DNA from 3 places in the Neorhizobium petrolearium genome. Region 3 is predicted to be linked to each of the others. Evidence: predicted binding sites of a transcription regulator. Region 3 holds the regulator's gene; each other region holds the start of a gene.
What was found. The regulator PhoB, encoded in region 3, activates phosphate uptake and scavenging genes when phosphate is short. The targets are predictions, from matches to a motif close to TGTCATNNANCTGTCAT.
Positions count from the first base shown of each region.

Region 1: the regulator PhoB is predicted to act here: its motif matches at 2,285-2,301, upstream of QEO92_RS19470 (ExeM/NucH family extracellular endonuclease).
Region 2: the regulator PhoB is predicted to act here: its motif matches at 1,949-1,965, upstream of ppk2 (polyphosphate kinase 2).

Region 1 is NZ_CP123000.1:3,985,277-3,989,951, reverse strand. It holds gene QEO92_RS19480 (type I secretion system permease/ATPase) at 1-874, shown strand, start outside; gene QEO92_RS19475 (HlyD family type I secretion periplasmic adaptor subunit) at 899-2,218, shown strand; gene QEO92_RS19470 (ExeM/NucH family extracellular endonuclease) at 2,354-4,675, shown strand, end outside.
Region 2 is NZ_CP123000.1:4,468,970-4,473,644, reverse strand. It holds gene QEO92_RS21750 (SixA phosphatase family protein) at 1-164, opposite strand, end outside; gene leuC (3-isopropylmalate dehydratase large subunit) at 275-1,684, opposite strand; gene QEO92_RS21740 (hypothetical protein) at 1,763-1,891, opposite strand; gene ppk2 (polyphosphate kinase 2) at 2,009-2,923, shown strand; gene QEO92_RS21730 (phytanoyl-CoA dioxygenase family protein) at 3,162-3,974, shown strand; gene QEO92_RS21725 (amino acid ABC transporter permease) at 4,155-4,675, opposite strand, start outside.
Region 3 is NZ_CP123000.1:1,362,800-1,367,474, reverse strand. It holds gene arsK (arsenite efflux MFS transporter ArsK) at 1-562, shown strand, start outside; gene QEO92_RS06960 (winged helix-turn-helix domain-containing protein) at 648-1,337, opposite strand; gene phoB (phosphate regulon transcriptional regulator PhoB) at 1,351-2,037, opposite strand; gene phoU (phosphate signaling complex protein PhoU) at 2,080-2,793, opposite strand; gene pstB (phosphate ABC transporter ATP-binding protein PstB) at 2,836-3,627, opposite strand; gene pstA (phosphate ABC transporter permease PstA) at 3,663-4,675, opposite strand, start outside.

The sequences.
Region 1 (4,675 bases), 2.6 Mb from region 3:
CGTCGTGAGACCGGCCGAGACGCGCACGGAACTTCCTGCCCCGCGGGGTGAGGTGAGCTTCGAAGCCGTCATTGTCTTTCCTCCGGCAAGTGAGGCAGCGGGCCGCGCGAGTGCGCAGGCCGGCGAGCCATTGTTGAAACGCATCAGCGCGACGATTCCCGCAGGCGCATGTGTGGCCATCATCGGGCCTTCCGGGGCGGGAAAAACCACCCTCATGCGCACGTTGATCGGAGCCATCGAGCCGAGATCGGGTGCTGTGCGGATCGACGGCGCCGACATTCGCAATTGGGACCCTGATCATCTTGGCCAATATATCGGCTATCTCGCGCAGGACGTCGAGCTTCTGCCGGGAACCATCGCGCAGAATATCGCCCGCTTTGATCCGAATGCCTCCAGCGAGGCCATCGTCCGCGCAGCCCAGAAAGCGCAGGTGGACGATCTCGTTCTGAAACTGCCGAAAGCCTACGACACGATGATCGGACCCGGCGGCTTCCAGCTTTCCGGCGGGCAGCGCCAACGTGTTGGCCTCGCCCGGGCCTTCTTCGGCAAGCCGAAGATCCTGGTCCTCGACGAGCCGAACGCAAATCTCGATATTGAGGGCGAGAAGGCTCTAGAGCGAGCGCTTGCGATGGCGAAAGCGGAGGCGATCACCGTCCTCATCGCAACGCAAAGACGCTCGGTCGTCGAAACAGCGGACCGCATCATGGTCATGCGTGATGGAAGCCTGGAAGAATACGGCCCTCGCGAGGAGGTACTTCGGCGTCAGGCCGAAAAGGCGCAGGCTCTGCGGGAGAGCCAAAGGCGGGGTGCCGGCAATGCCTCGCAGCCTGTTGTGCTTGGACAGTTTGCCAGTGTCACCGATGTCAGGCGTTGAGGCAGCTGCCGGAGAATGACGGAGATGAACGACAAAGCAGATTGGGCCAGAGGTGTTCCGACCAGTACGCGGCGGGTCGCGGCTGTCGGGCTTGGCGCGACCTTTCTTTTCATCTTTGGTTTTGGCGCCTGGGCATCGCTTGCTCCGCTGGCCGGCGCCGCCGTTGCGCCGGGTGTCGTTGCTGCTGCCGGGCAAAACCAGCGTGTTCAGCATCTGGAAGGTGGTATCGTCGACAAGATTCTCGTTCAGGAAGGCGCCCGCGTCAAAGCCGGGCAACCGCTCTTCGAACTCGATGGAACCAGTGCTCTCGTCCAGTACAATCGAATCCAGAAGCAACTCGTTGCCCTTTCGGCACGCGCCACGCGGCTTACGGCCGAGCGGGATGGCGTCGATCAGCTTGTCTTTCCGGAAAGTCTCGAAAGAACGACCGGGCCGGGAGGCGAAAGCGACGTCCTTGCCGAGCAGTCGGCCGAATTCACGGCACGCCTGGCACGCCACCGTCAGGAAGCTGCCATCCTGCAGCAACGTATCAATGCGCTGAATGATCAGATCGAAGGAATGGCAGCTCAGCAGATCGCAGTGGAACGGCAGATCGAGGTCGTCCAGGAGGAAGCAGAACGGAAGAAGGGGCTGCTGGACAAAGGCCTGACGGATCGGTCCGAGTATACGGCTCTGCTGCGAAGCGAGGCCGACCTTCTGGGCGAGCTTGGCCAGACGAAGGCGTCCATTCTGACATCGCGCACACAAATCGCCGAAGCCGAGGAACAAATAGCCAGGCTGAAGACGCAGCGCGTCGAGACGGCAATCTCCGAGCTCAACGAGGTGCGCGTCCAAATTGCTGACGCCGATGAGCAGCGACGTGCGGCCAAGGCCATTCTAGACCGGATCGTGATCCGGTCGCCGAGCGACGGGATCATCGTTGAAATGGCATTTAACAGCCGCGGGAGTGTTGTCCGTCCGGGCGACACCCTGCTCGAACTTCTTCCAACCGCATCCAGCCTGATGATTGAAGCACGCGTTTCCCCGCAGGATGTGGACGTCATCAAGGTGGGGCAAGAGGCGCGGTTGCGCTTCAGCGCGCTCAATACACGCACGACGCCGACCGTTGATGCGACCGTGTTCTACCTCTCGGCTGACCGGCTGGTCGATCAGAACAACAATGACCAGCCCTACTACACCGCGCGGTTGCGCATGACCGATGCGCTGCCGCCGGAAATCAAGATGGAGCAGATCTATCCCGGCATGCCGGTGGAAACCTACATCAAGACGAGCGAGCGCACCTTTTTCGAGTATCTGACGAGACCGATCGTTGACAGCTTCAATCGGGCGTTTCGGGAGGACTAAGCCGAAGACGTCGCTAAGCATAGACGATCGGCACGTAGGACCTGCCCGTCCTTGCTAATTAGCATATGTCAAGCGACTGTCGTAGTCGGCTGCTATGTCAAGCCATCCATCGTCCTCCAACAAGGGGTTGCATAGATGTCCTTCTTCTTTTCCCTCCCACGGCTCTATTTTGGGACCCGCCTGGCCGATCATATCGAGGGTAGCCCAGGTAACGACATCATCACCGGTCTTGGCGGTGATGACCGCATCGAGGCAGGCGCGGGGAATGACTTAGTCATTGCGGGGGACGGAAATGATCAGATCGAGGGCGGCGACGGCAGCGATCTGATCTCCGGCGGGCGGGGTTTCGACACTGCGATCTATTCGGGAAGCATATCCGATTATCGCCTGCCGCAGATCACACGCCTGTCCGACATCTTCTTTACGATGACCGACGCCGATGGTGATCAGGATATCCTCAACGATATCGAAGCCATCCGCTTTACCGCGAGCAGCTATACGCTCTATCTCGATGGCCGCAACAATGCCGTGCTTGCCGGCGACGATGCAGTGTCGACGGATGAGGACGGCGCACTTGCGATCAGTGCGCGCGACCTGACTGCGAACGACCGGGACTTCGATGGAGACCAGATCTCGGTCACTGCCGTTTCGGGGACAAGCACGGCCGGCGCATCCGTCTCGCTTGCGAGCGGTGTCGTCTCCTACGATCCAGGCAGTATTTTCCAGCACCTGAACGAAGGCGAAACCGCCGTCGACAGCTTCACCTATACGGTTGACGACGGCAGGGGCGGCACCGGCACTGCAACCGTGGAAGTGACGATCACCGGTGCGAATGATGCCGCTGTCATTACCGGAGATGCTAGCGGGTTGGTAACCGAGGCTGGTGGTGCCGGATCGGGAACGCCGGCCGCGACCGGCCGGCTCGTCGCCGACGACGTCGATAATGACGATCGCTTCCGAGCTGCGGGCGACCAGTCGAGCGTTATGGGCTACGGTACCTACAGCATCGACGAAGAAGGCAACTGGACCTATACGCTCGACAACGACAATGCAGATGTCGATGCGCTCGGCGATGGTGAGAGCCTCACCGACAGTTTCCCAGTCGTGAGTACGGACGGGACCGAACAGGACGTTACGATTACTATCAACGGGGCGGATGAAGCCGCTCCCGTCGCACCGCGCATAAACGAAATCCACTACGACAATGCCGGCACCGATACGGGCGAATTCATCGAGATCCGCGTCGCTGTCGGCGCCGATGTCTCCGGACTCTTGGTCGAACTCTATAACGGAAATGGCGGCTCCACCTATGGTTCGGCGGACGTTTCCAGCCTTTCGATGACCTCGGACGGCGAATACGACTATTACGTATGGGAGTTGCCGGCCAACGGCGTCCAGAACGGCGCGCCGGACGGCGTGGCGCTCTCCGATAACGGAACGCTGATCGAATTCCTGTCTTATGAAGGCAGCTTTACGGCGTCGAACGGAGCGGCTGCGGGCACGACCTCGACCGATATCGGTGTGGCGGAGGCGGGCAACGAGACTGCAGGCCTGTCGCTGCAGCGGACCGGTGACGGTCCGGCCGATTGGGTCGGTCCCCAGGACCAGACCCCAGGTGCCGCCAATGAAAGTGATCCCGGCGGTGGCGGTGAGCCGACCGCCTATCTCATTTCCGAGGTTCAGGGCAGCGGTACTGCCAGCTTCCTCGTCGGCGAATATGTGCTCGTTTCTGCAATCGTGACTTACACGGTTGCAGACGGCTTCTACCTTCAGGAGGAAGACGGCGATGCCGATGGGGACAGCACTACTTCGGAAGGCATCTTCGTCTTTACCGGGGGAACTCCGAGCGTGACCGTCGGCGACTATGTGGAAGTCGCCGGAACGGTGGCCGAATATTTCGATTTTACCGAAATCACCGATGTCACCGACATCATCTCCATTTCGAGCGGCAACGCTCAGCCGAGCTCGGCGGCGATCACTCTTTCACCGGACTTTGCCGCCAATCTCGAACATTACGAGGGAATGGCGATTACGCTGGCAAGCGGCACGGATGACCCGCTGACCGTGATCGAGAATTTCGATCTCGACCGTTATGGCGAAATCACGGTGTCTGCCGGCTCCCAATATCAGCCCACTCAGATTTATGACCCCACCACGCAGCAGGAAGAGATCCAGGCGCTGATGGAGGCCAATGCCAACAATCGGCTGACCCTGGACGACGGTTCGTCCGCCCAGAATCCGGACGAGTTCCGTTATGTCCCTGCCTCTGTCGGGGACAACGGCAACGGTTATCTGGATGCCGGCGATACATTCACCGAGGACGGGCCGACGCTGAGGCTCGGGGCGGAGCTCGTCGGATCGGTCGACGGTGTCCTCAGCTATAGTTTCGGTGAATACAAGATGCTGGTCGACGGCGTCCTGCCGGTCGACGAGACGACCAACGGGCTTGCCCGTCCG
Region 2 (4,675 bases), 2.5 Mb from region 3:
TCGCGGGCCATATAGTCGCCCATCAGCGAAGCCGCTTTGCTGCCGCGCGTCGCGAGAGGCCGTTCCTTGTCCGTCACGCCTTCCGGCCATGCCGATTTCGCATGCCGCAGGAAGATCAGCCTGCGGTCCGTTTCATTCGACTGTTTTTGCGGTCGCTTGGACATGGTGGCCATTATGAGGGCAAAGCGGGCGCTTGTCTGCCTTTCAGGCCAGCATCAACAAAAATGCCGCCCGCGGAACGGGCGGCATGCGTCTGACCTCATGCGGCGAATGATTACTTCCACTCGCGGATATCGACGAAGTGGCCGGCGATCGCGGCTGCGGCGGCCATGGCCGGCGAGACGAGATGGGTGCGGCCCTTGTAGCCCTGGCGGCCCTCGAAATTGCGGTTCGAGGTGGAGGCGCAGCGTTCGCCTGGCTTCAGACGGTCGTCGTTCATGGCAAGGCACATGGAGCAGCCCGGCTCACGCCATTCGAAACCGGCTTCCTTGAAGATCTTGTCGAGGCCTTCGGCTTCCGCCTGTTCCTTGACGATGCCCGAGCCCGGGACGATCATGGCATTGACCGTGGAGGCCACCTTCCTGCCTTCGACGACCTTCGCCGCGGCGCGCAGGTCCTCGATGCGGCCGTTGGTGCAGGAGCCGATGAAGACGCGATCGACCGCGATATCGGTGATCTTGGTACCGGGCTTCAGGCCCATGTAGTCGAGCGCACGCCACTTGGAGGTACGCTTCGTCTCGTCCCGGATGTCGTCCGGGTTCGGCACCACGCCTTGAACCGAGACGACGTCTTCGGGGGAGGAGCCCCAGGAGACGATTGGCGGCAGGTTGGCGGCATCGAGAACGACGACCTTGTCGAAATGCGCGCCTTCATCCGTCTTCAGCGTCTTCCAGTAGTCGAGGGCCATGTCCCAGGCCTTTCCCTTCGGGGCGCGGGGCTTGTCCTTGATATAGGCGAAGGTCGTTTCATCCGGCGCGATCAGGCCGGCACGGGCGCCGCCTTCGATCGTCATGTTGCAGACCGTCATGCGGCCTTCCATGGAGAGCGAGCGGATCGCTTCGCCGGCGAATTCGATGACGTGGCCGGTGCCGCCGGCAGTGCCGATCTCGCCGATGATGGCGAGGATGACGTCCTTGGCGGTGACGCCCGGCGGAAGCTGGCCGTCGACGCGCACCAGCATGTTCTTCGCCTTCTTCTGCACCAGCGTCTGGGTAGCGAGCACATGCTCGACTTCGGAGGTGCCGATACCGTGCGCCAGCGCGCCGAAAGCACCATGCGTCGAAGTGTGGCTGTCACCGCAGACGATCGTCATGCCGGGCAAGGTGAAACCCTGTTCAGGGCCGACGATATGGACGATGCCCTGGCGGACGTCCTTTTCGGAATAATACTCGACGCCGAAATCCTTGGCGTTCTGGGCGAGCGCCTCCACCTGGATGCGGCTTTCTTCATTCTTGATGCCTTCGTGGCGGTCCGCGGTGGTCGGCACGTTGTGGTCGACGACCGCGAGGGTCTTTTCAGGCGCGCGGACCTTGCGGCCGGCCATGCGCAGGCCTTCGAAAGCCTGCGGCGACGTCACTTCGTGCACGAGGTGACGGTCGATGTAGAGAAGACAGGTGCCGTTTTCGTCTTCGGAGACGACGTGGTCGTCCCAGATCTTGTCGTAAAGGGTGCGGGGTGCGCTCATGGCTGTGCTGTCCGTAAAGCTGAATGGAACGAGGGATGTGGGTGTGGCAGCCGCAGGCTGCCTTCAAGCTGAGAAAGATCAGCTAAGTCGGTCGCAAAGCGCCCCGGAAACGCGCGCGAAGAAGCGTGCCGGCAGGCGTTTGTGGTCCTGCAGCACGATGAACTGGTTCGCGAGGCATCCGAATTTCGATCCCATAGCGGCTTCCATATCAGTTTCCAACGAAATCGGCAACGGGATTGCGTTGCGGACGACCTGTCGCATCGCTGTCATAAAGTTTTCGCCGAAACGTGCTTGATCTGGGCTTCCAAAACAGAGGGATGCTCAATGTCCGAACCCATTCACGAACAGCTCAGCCGCATCAAGGAAGAGATTGCCGACAGCTTCGATGAAGAGCTGGAAATGCAGATGGAGGAAGATCAGCTTGATGAGCTGGTCGTCGAGGGCATGTCAGGCCCCGCCGAGCAGACGCTGGACCGCAGGATCTATTTCCGCGAGCTCTTCCGTCTCCAGCATGAGCTTGTCCGCCTGCAGGATTGGGTCCAGTACAAGAAGCTGAAGATGGTGGTGATCTTCGAGGGCCGCGATTCCGCCGGCAAGGGCGGGGCGATCAAACGCGTCACCCAGCGCCTCAATCCGCGCGTCTGCCGCGTCGTAGCGCTCCCGGCCCCGACCGAGCGCGAGCAGAACCAGTGGTATTTCCAGCGCTATGTGCCGCACCTGCCGACGGCCGGCGAAATGGTGATGTTCGACCGCTCCTGGTATAACCGCGCCGGCGTCGAGCGGGTCATGGGCTTCTGCACGCCGGACGAGCTGGAGGAATTCTTCCGCTCTGTGCCGGAATTCGAGCGCATGCTTGTCCGCTCCGGCATCATTCTCGTGAAATACTGGTTCTCGATCACCGATGAGGAGCAGGAATTCCGCTTCAAGATGCGCATCCACGATCCGCTGAAGCAGTGGAAGCTCTCCCCGATGGACCTCGAAAGCCGCGTTCACTGGGAGGAATATACCAAGGCCAAGGAGGAGATGATGGAGCGCACCCACATTCCGGAAGCGCCATGGTGGGTCGTGCAGGCCGTCGACAAGAAGAGGGCGCGGCTCAACATGATTGCCCACCTTCTTGCGCAGGTTCCTTACGAGACGGCGCCGAAAGAGACGGTCATGCTTCCCGAACGCGTCCGCCATCCGGACTATATCCGCCATCCGGTGCCGCCGGACATGTACGTTCCGGAAGTCTATTGATGTAGATCGCGCCTCGCGGCCGTTGACGCTGCGGAGCGCGGACTTTACCTTGGTCCGATCATGATGATGAACACTCGCCATATCGCTTCGGTCTTCTTCATAGCCGCCTGAGCTGCAGGCCATGAAGAACACGAGCCAAGCCGCGACCCTTCGGGCCGGCGATGGTTCATGACCGAAACGCTCCGTCCCGAGCATCGTGCGTGCCGATGAAGCGGAGCATCAGCTGAGAGTTTTTAACATGACCGATCATCATCCTGCCCAGGCGCGGGCGCTGTCTGCTGCCGAGATCACTGCCTTCATCCGTGACGGCTTCGTGCGGATCGACGATGCCTTTTCCAAAGAGATCGCTGCGGAAGCTCGCAACATCATGTGGCGCGACATTCCTTTCGATCGTGACGATCCGAAAACCTGGACGCTGCCCGTCGTCCGGCTACCCGGCTATGGCGGCGGACCGTTCGAGATCGCTGCCAGCACAGCGGTTCTCCATCAGGCTTTCGACCAGCTCGTCGGCAAGGGCCGCTGGCTGGCGCGCAAAGGGCTCGGCAGTTTCCCGGTGCGCTTTCCGCATCCGGACAGTGCCGGCGACGACGGATGGCATATCGACCTCAGCTTCCCCGGGCTCCTGTCGAACCCGAGCGAACAGCATGACTTTTCCAACTGGCGGGCGAACTATACCTCGCGCGATCGGGCGCTGCTGATGCTCTTCCTGTTCTCCGATGTCGGGGAGAACGATGCACCGACCCGCATCCGGCCGGGTTCGCACATGGACATGGCGCGGCTGCTCGAACCGGCTGGCGAAGCGGGCATGCCGCCGATGAGGCTGGAGCATGTCGGCACCGGCCGCCCGGAGGTGCTGGCGACCGGGGAGGCCGGTACCGTCTATCTTTGCCACCCCTTGCTCATCCATGCGGCGCAGAAGCATCGCGGCACGGAGCCGCGTTTCATGGCGCAACCGCCGCTCGGTCTTGCGGAGCAATATCGATTGGAGCGTGAGAATGGCGGCTACTCGCCCGTCGAAATCTCGCTGCGTTTGGCGCTCGGAAGAGCTTGAGATGGAACGTGAGGCGGCCTCCGGGCCGCCGCCTAGGCTTTGTTTGACAAACGCTGCTCCGCCCTCGACGTCATCCTCGGCCTCGTGCCGAGGATCTGCTGCACCTCACGGGATAAAATGGTTGCAGATGCTCGGGACGGGCCCGGGCATGACGGAATATAGTTTGCAGTCTTCGCGCCTTCACCGCTCTGTCCGTCTGCGCATCCGACCCTCGATGCTGCGCAGCATGAGCGACAGGCCGATCGTCAGGATGAGGTAGATATAGGTGACGATGGAATAGGTCTCGAAGAAGCGGAAGGAACCGGCCGCATAAACCTTGGCCATCTGGGTGATGTCGGCGACGCCAAGCACCGAGACGAGCGATGAATCCTTGACCATCGAGACGAAATCGTTGGAAAGCGGAGGGAAGATCACCCGCATCGCCTGCGGAAAGACAATCAAGCGGAAGCGCTGGAAGCGCGTGAGACCAAGCGCCTTGGCCGCCTCGATCTGCCCTTCATTCACCGATTGAAAGCCGGCGCGAAAAATCTCGGCAATGAAGGCGGCATAGCCGATCGTCAGGGCAATCACCGCCCGCCACAGCAGCGAAACGTCGCGCACGAGAAGCGCTTCCGCCCATCCCCGCGCGATCAGCGGCGCCAGCGCCCAGTTATAGAGCGCCACGAAACCCGGTGCGCCGACGAAGGCAATATAGAAGAGCA
Region 3 (4,675 bases):
CTTTGCCCTGGAAGGATTCGTGCTGGCCTCCGTGCTGGTCCACATGGTTCCGCTGCTGACAGCACTTGGGCTTGGCACGGCAGGCCTCATGGTCTCCACCCTCTTCGGTCCCTCGCAGGTCGCCAGCCGCCTCCTGAACATGATCTTCGGAGGGCGCTTGTCACAGACGGTGCTCGCCGTGATCTCCGCGGGATTGCTCGCCGTCGCCCTTATCGTCCTGATGGCGACAAGTCCGTGGCTCCCCGGTCTCATCGCATTCGCGATCCTGTTCGGTCTGGGATCGGGGCTCGCAAGCATCGTCGGGGGAACGCTTCCACTGGAGCTTTTCGGAAGGCACGGTTATGGCGCACGGCTCGGCTGGGTGACCGCCGCACGCCAGTTTTCCTCAGCACTTGCCCCCTTTGCGTTCGCTGTCATGCTGGGAACTTGGGGGGTCGGCCAGGCAGTATCGATCAGCATTCTGGGAGGCGCGGCGGCCGTCGGCCTGTTCGGAGCGATCGCCTTCGCCCGCTACAGAGCAACAAGACCAGCAGCTGGACCTTTCGGTGGTTCGCAGGCCTGACAAGACACGACAAACAGGAGATGCAGGCCCCTCGGCGAAGCCCTAAAGAAAAGCAGCATAGGCCTTCCAACGATCGCGAGAAAATTCAGACGTCGCCGAGGGCGTAGCCCGCTCCGCGGACGGTCCGGATCACCTGGTCAGCCTTGCCCAGGCTGATGCCCTTCCGGAGGCGACCGATGTGCACGTCGACGGCGCGCTCGTCCACGGTTGCACCATCACCCCAGAGCGACCTTTTCAGCTCCGTCCGCGAATAGACCCGTCCCGGATACCGCATCAGGAACTCGAGAAGCCGGAACTCGGTGGGGCCGAGCCTGACTTCCTTCTTCTGCCTGTGGACCCTGTGTGCTTCGCGGTCGAGGGTCAGGTCTCCGACCCTGATCATATGGCTCAGAAGATTCGGATGCATGCGGCGAAGAAGGTTCTTCACCCTTATGGCAAGCTCGACGGAGGGGAATGGCTCTACGAGGCAGTCATCCGCGCCGGCAGCGAGACCCGTCAGCCTGTCGCTCTCGCTTTCCGCCGGAACAAGCAGGACCACGGGCACCCGCATCGTTGCTGGTTCGGTACGAAGTCTTCGGCAGATCTCGATGCCATTCAGCCCCGGAAGGGACGAACTCAGCACCAGTACATCGGGAAGGCTCGAAACCAACCGCTCCATCAGCTCGGAGCCCGCCGAAAGCAGCGTCACGTCGAAACCTTCATCGACAAGGGAGAACCGCAGCACTTCGCGCAGCGTTTCATCGCCATCGATCACCACGACAACTCGCGCTCCCATCGCGGTGCTCTCCCTAGTGTCCTTCCATCGAGTATCCGGCGCCGCGGACGGTGCGGATGACATCCTGCATGTTGGAGAAGTTGAGCGCCTTCCTGAGGCGTCCGACATGCACGTCGACGGTGCGCTCGTCCACATAGATGTCGTGGCCCCACACCCCGTCGAGAAGCTGCGAGCGCGAGAAGACCCGGCCGGGCGCGGCCATCAGGAATTCCAGAAGCCGGAACTCCGTCGGGCCGAGCCGCACTTCGCGGCTCTTGCGATGCACCCTGTGCGTCTCCCGGTCCAGCTCGATGTCGCCGCAGCGCAGGACGCTCGACAGCACTTCCGGACGCGCGCGCCGCAGCATCGCCTTCACTCGCGCCATCAGTTCCGGCGTCGAGAACGGCTTTACGACATAGTCATCGGCGCCGGTCGCAAGCCCGCGGACCCGTTCGCTCTCCTCGCCGCGCGCCGTCAGCATGATGATCGGCAGTCGCTCCGTCTCCGGCCGCATCCTCAGCCGCCGGCAGAGTTCGATGCCGGAAACACCGGGCAACATCCAGTCGAGGATCAGAAGATCCGGCGTGCGTTCCTGAAGCCTGATCTCGGCTTCATCCCCGCGCAGAATCGTCTCCACCTCATAACCTTCCGCTTCAAGGTTGTAGCGAAGAAGCACGCTCAGCGCCTCCTCATCCTCCACGACCGCGATCTTCGGCTGCATTCCGTCTTAGCTCCGTCACCATTCCATCGTCATTCGGCGCCATTATTCCGTGATCGCGCCGAGCGTGTTCGACGTATCGTCCTTCGGACGCTCGCCTTCCGGCTGGGCGCCGGTCGTCATGTAGTAGATCGTCTCGGCGATGTTGGTGGCGTGGTCGCCGATACGCTCGATGTTCTTGGCACAGAACAGAAGATGCGTGCAGGTGGTGATGTTGCGCGGATCTTCCATCATGTAGGTCAAAAGCTCGCGGAACAGGGACGTGTACATCGCGTCGATTTCCTCGTCGCGGATGCGGATCGCCTCCGCCTTCTCGGCCGAACGGCTAGAATAGACGTCCAGCACTTCCTTCAGCTGCGTCAGCGCCAGGTCCGACAGGTGCTCGATGCCGCGCGCGAGCTTGCGCGGCACACCGGTGCCCTGCACCGCGATCACCCGCTTGGCAGTGTTCTTGCCGAGGTCGCCGACCCGCTCCAGATCGGAGGCGATGCGCAGCGATCCGACGATGTCGCGCAGGTCGCCCGCAACCGGCTGGCGGCGGGCGATCGTCACGATCGCCTTGTCGCCGATATCGCGCTCGGCATGGTCGAGGATCACGTCGTCGGAGATCACCTTCTGGGCAAGGGCGGCATCGGAATTGACCAGTGCCCGCACTGCATCCGCGCACATCTGCTCCGCAAGCCCGCCCATCTCCGAAATCCGGCGGCTCAGATATTTCAGTTCGTCGTCATAGGCAGACAGGATATGTGTCGAAGACATGGTCTTATCCTCAGATTGTCAGAAAGGGCCCGCAACCGGCGATCAGCCGAAGCGGCCCATGATGTAGTCCTGCGTACGCTGGTCATCCGGATTGGTGAACATCTTGTCGGTATCGTTCTCCTCAACCAGGTTTCCGAGATGGAACATGGCAGTGCGTTGCGATACGCGGGCCGCCTGCTGCATCGAGTGCGTCACGATGACGATCGTGAAGTTTTCGCGCAGTTCGTGGATCAGCTCCTCGACCTTGGCGGTGGCGATCGGATCGAGCGCCGAACAGGGTTCGTCCATCAGGATCACTTCCGGGCTGACGGCAACGGCGCGCGCAATGCACAGGCGCTGCTGCTGACCGCCGGAAAGGCCCGTACCTGGGCTGTCGAGACGATCCTTCACCTCGCCCCACAGTCCTGCCTTCTGCAGGGCCGAAGACACGATATCGTCCAGCTCCGACTTCTTTCGCGCCAGACCATGAATGCGCGGGCCATAGGCGACGTTCTCGTAGATCGACTTCGGGAAAGGGTTCGGCTTCTGGAACACCATGCCGACCTTGGCGCGCAGCTGAACCGGGTCCACCTTGGGATCGTAAATGTTCTCCGAGTCGATCGATATGTTGCCCTCGACACGGCAGTTGGCGATCGTGTCATTCATCCGGTTGATGCAACGCAGGAACGTCGATTTGCCGCAGCCCGACGGACCGATGAAGGCTGTCACGGACCGAGGGCGGATATCGATATTGACATCCTTGATGGCGTGCTTTTCGCCGTAATAAACCTGCACGTTACGGGCGGAAATCTTCGGTTCATTCATGAGTGGAGCTTTCGTCGGCGTCGTCGTCATCGTCGTTGAGATATTATTCATCATTACACACCCCTTTACCAACGGCGCTCGAAGCGGCGGCGAAGAATGATTGCGACCAGGTTCATTAGGATCAGGAATACCAGAAGCACGATGATGGCACCGGACGCACGTTCGACGAATGCCGGGTCGCCGCGCTGCGTCCAGTTATAGACCTGGACCGGAAGCGCCGACGCCGGATCGAAGAAGCCATCCGGCGGACCGGCGGGATATTCGCGCACGAAGGCGACCATGCCGATCAGCAGCAGAGGCGCAGTCTCCCCGAGAGCTCGGGCCAGCCCGATGATCGTCCCCGTCAGGATACCGGGCATCGCCAAGGGCAGAACATGATGGAAGATGGACTGCATCTTCGATGCGCCAACACCGAGCGCTGCGTCGCGGATAGACGGTGGAACGGCCTTGAGGGCGGCGCGAGTGGCGATGATGATCGTCGGCAACGTCATCAGGGTCAGAACAAGCCCCCCCACAACCGGCGCCGATTGCGGCAGACCGAAGAAATTGATCAGTACGGCAAGGCCCAGAATACCGAAGACGATCGAGGGAACCGCGGCAAGGTTCGAGATGTTCACCTCGATCAGATCGGTGAAGCGGTTCTGCGGCGCAAATTCCTCAAGATAGATTGATGCAGCCACGCCGATCGGCAGCGACAGGACGAACACGATCAGCATCATATAGGCGGAGCCAATGACCGCAATCCCCAGGCCCGCCGCTTCAGGCCGGGTATCGGAGGCGTCCGGCGCCGTGAAGAAGCTCCAGTTGAAACGGGTCGTCAGAATGCCCGCCTCCTTGAGCTTGTCCGCCAGCATCAGTTGTTCGGGGGACGTATTGCGGTCGAGCTTCGCGCTCTCCATCGTCACGCGCCCCTTGTAATATCCGTCGATACGGCCCGCGGCCAGAAGATCAAAGGAATGGGTCTGGCCAATCACCGACGGATCGGCCATCACAAACCTGCGGAGATCGGCGGGAGCCTCCTTGGAGATCAGCTCGGCGGCGGCCTTTGCGTTCATGCCGTCGATGGTGATGCCCTTCT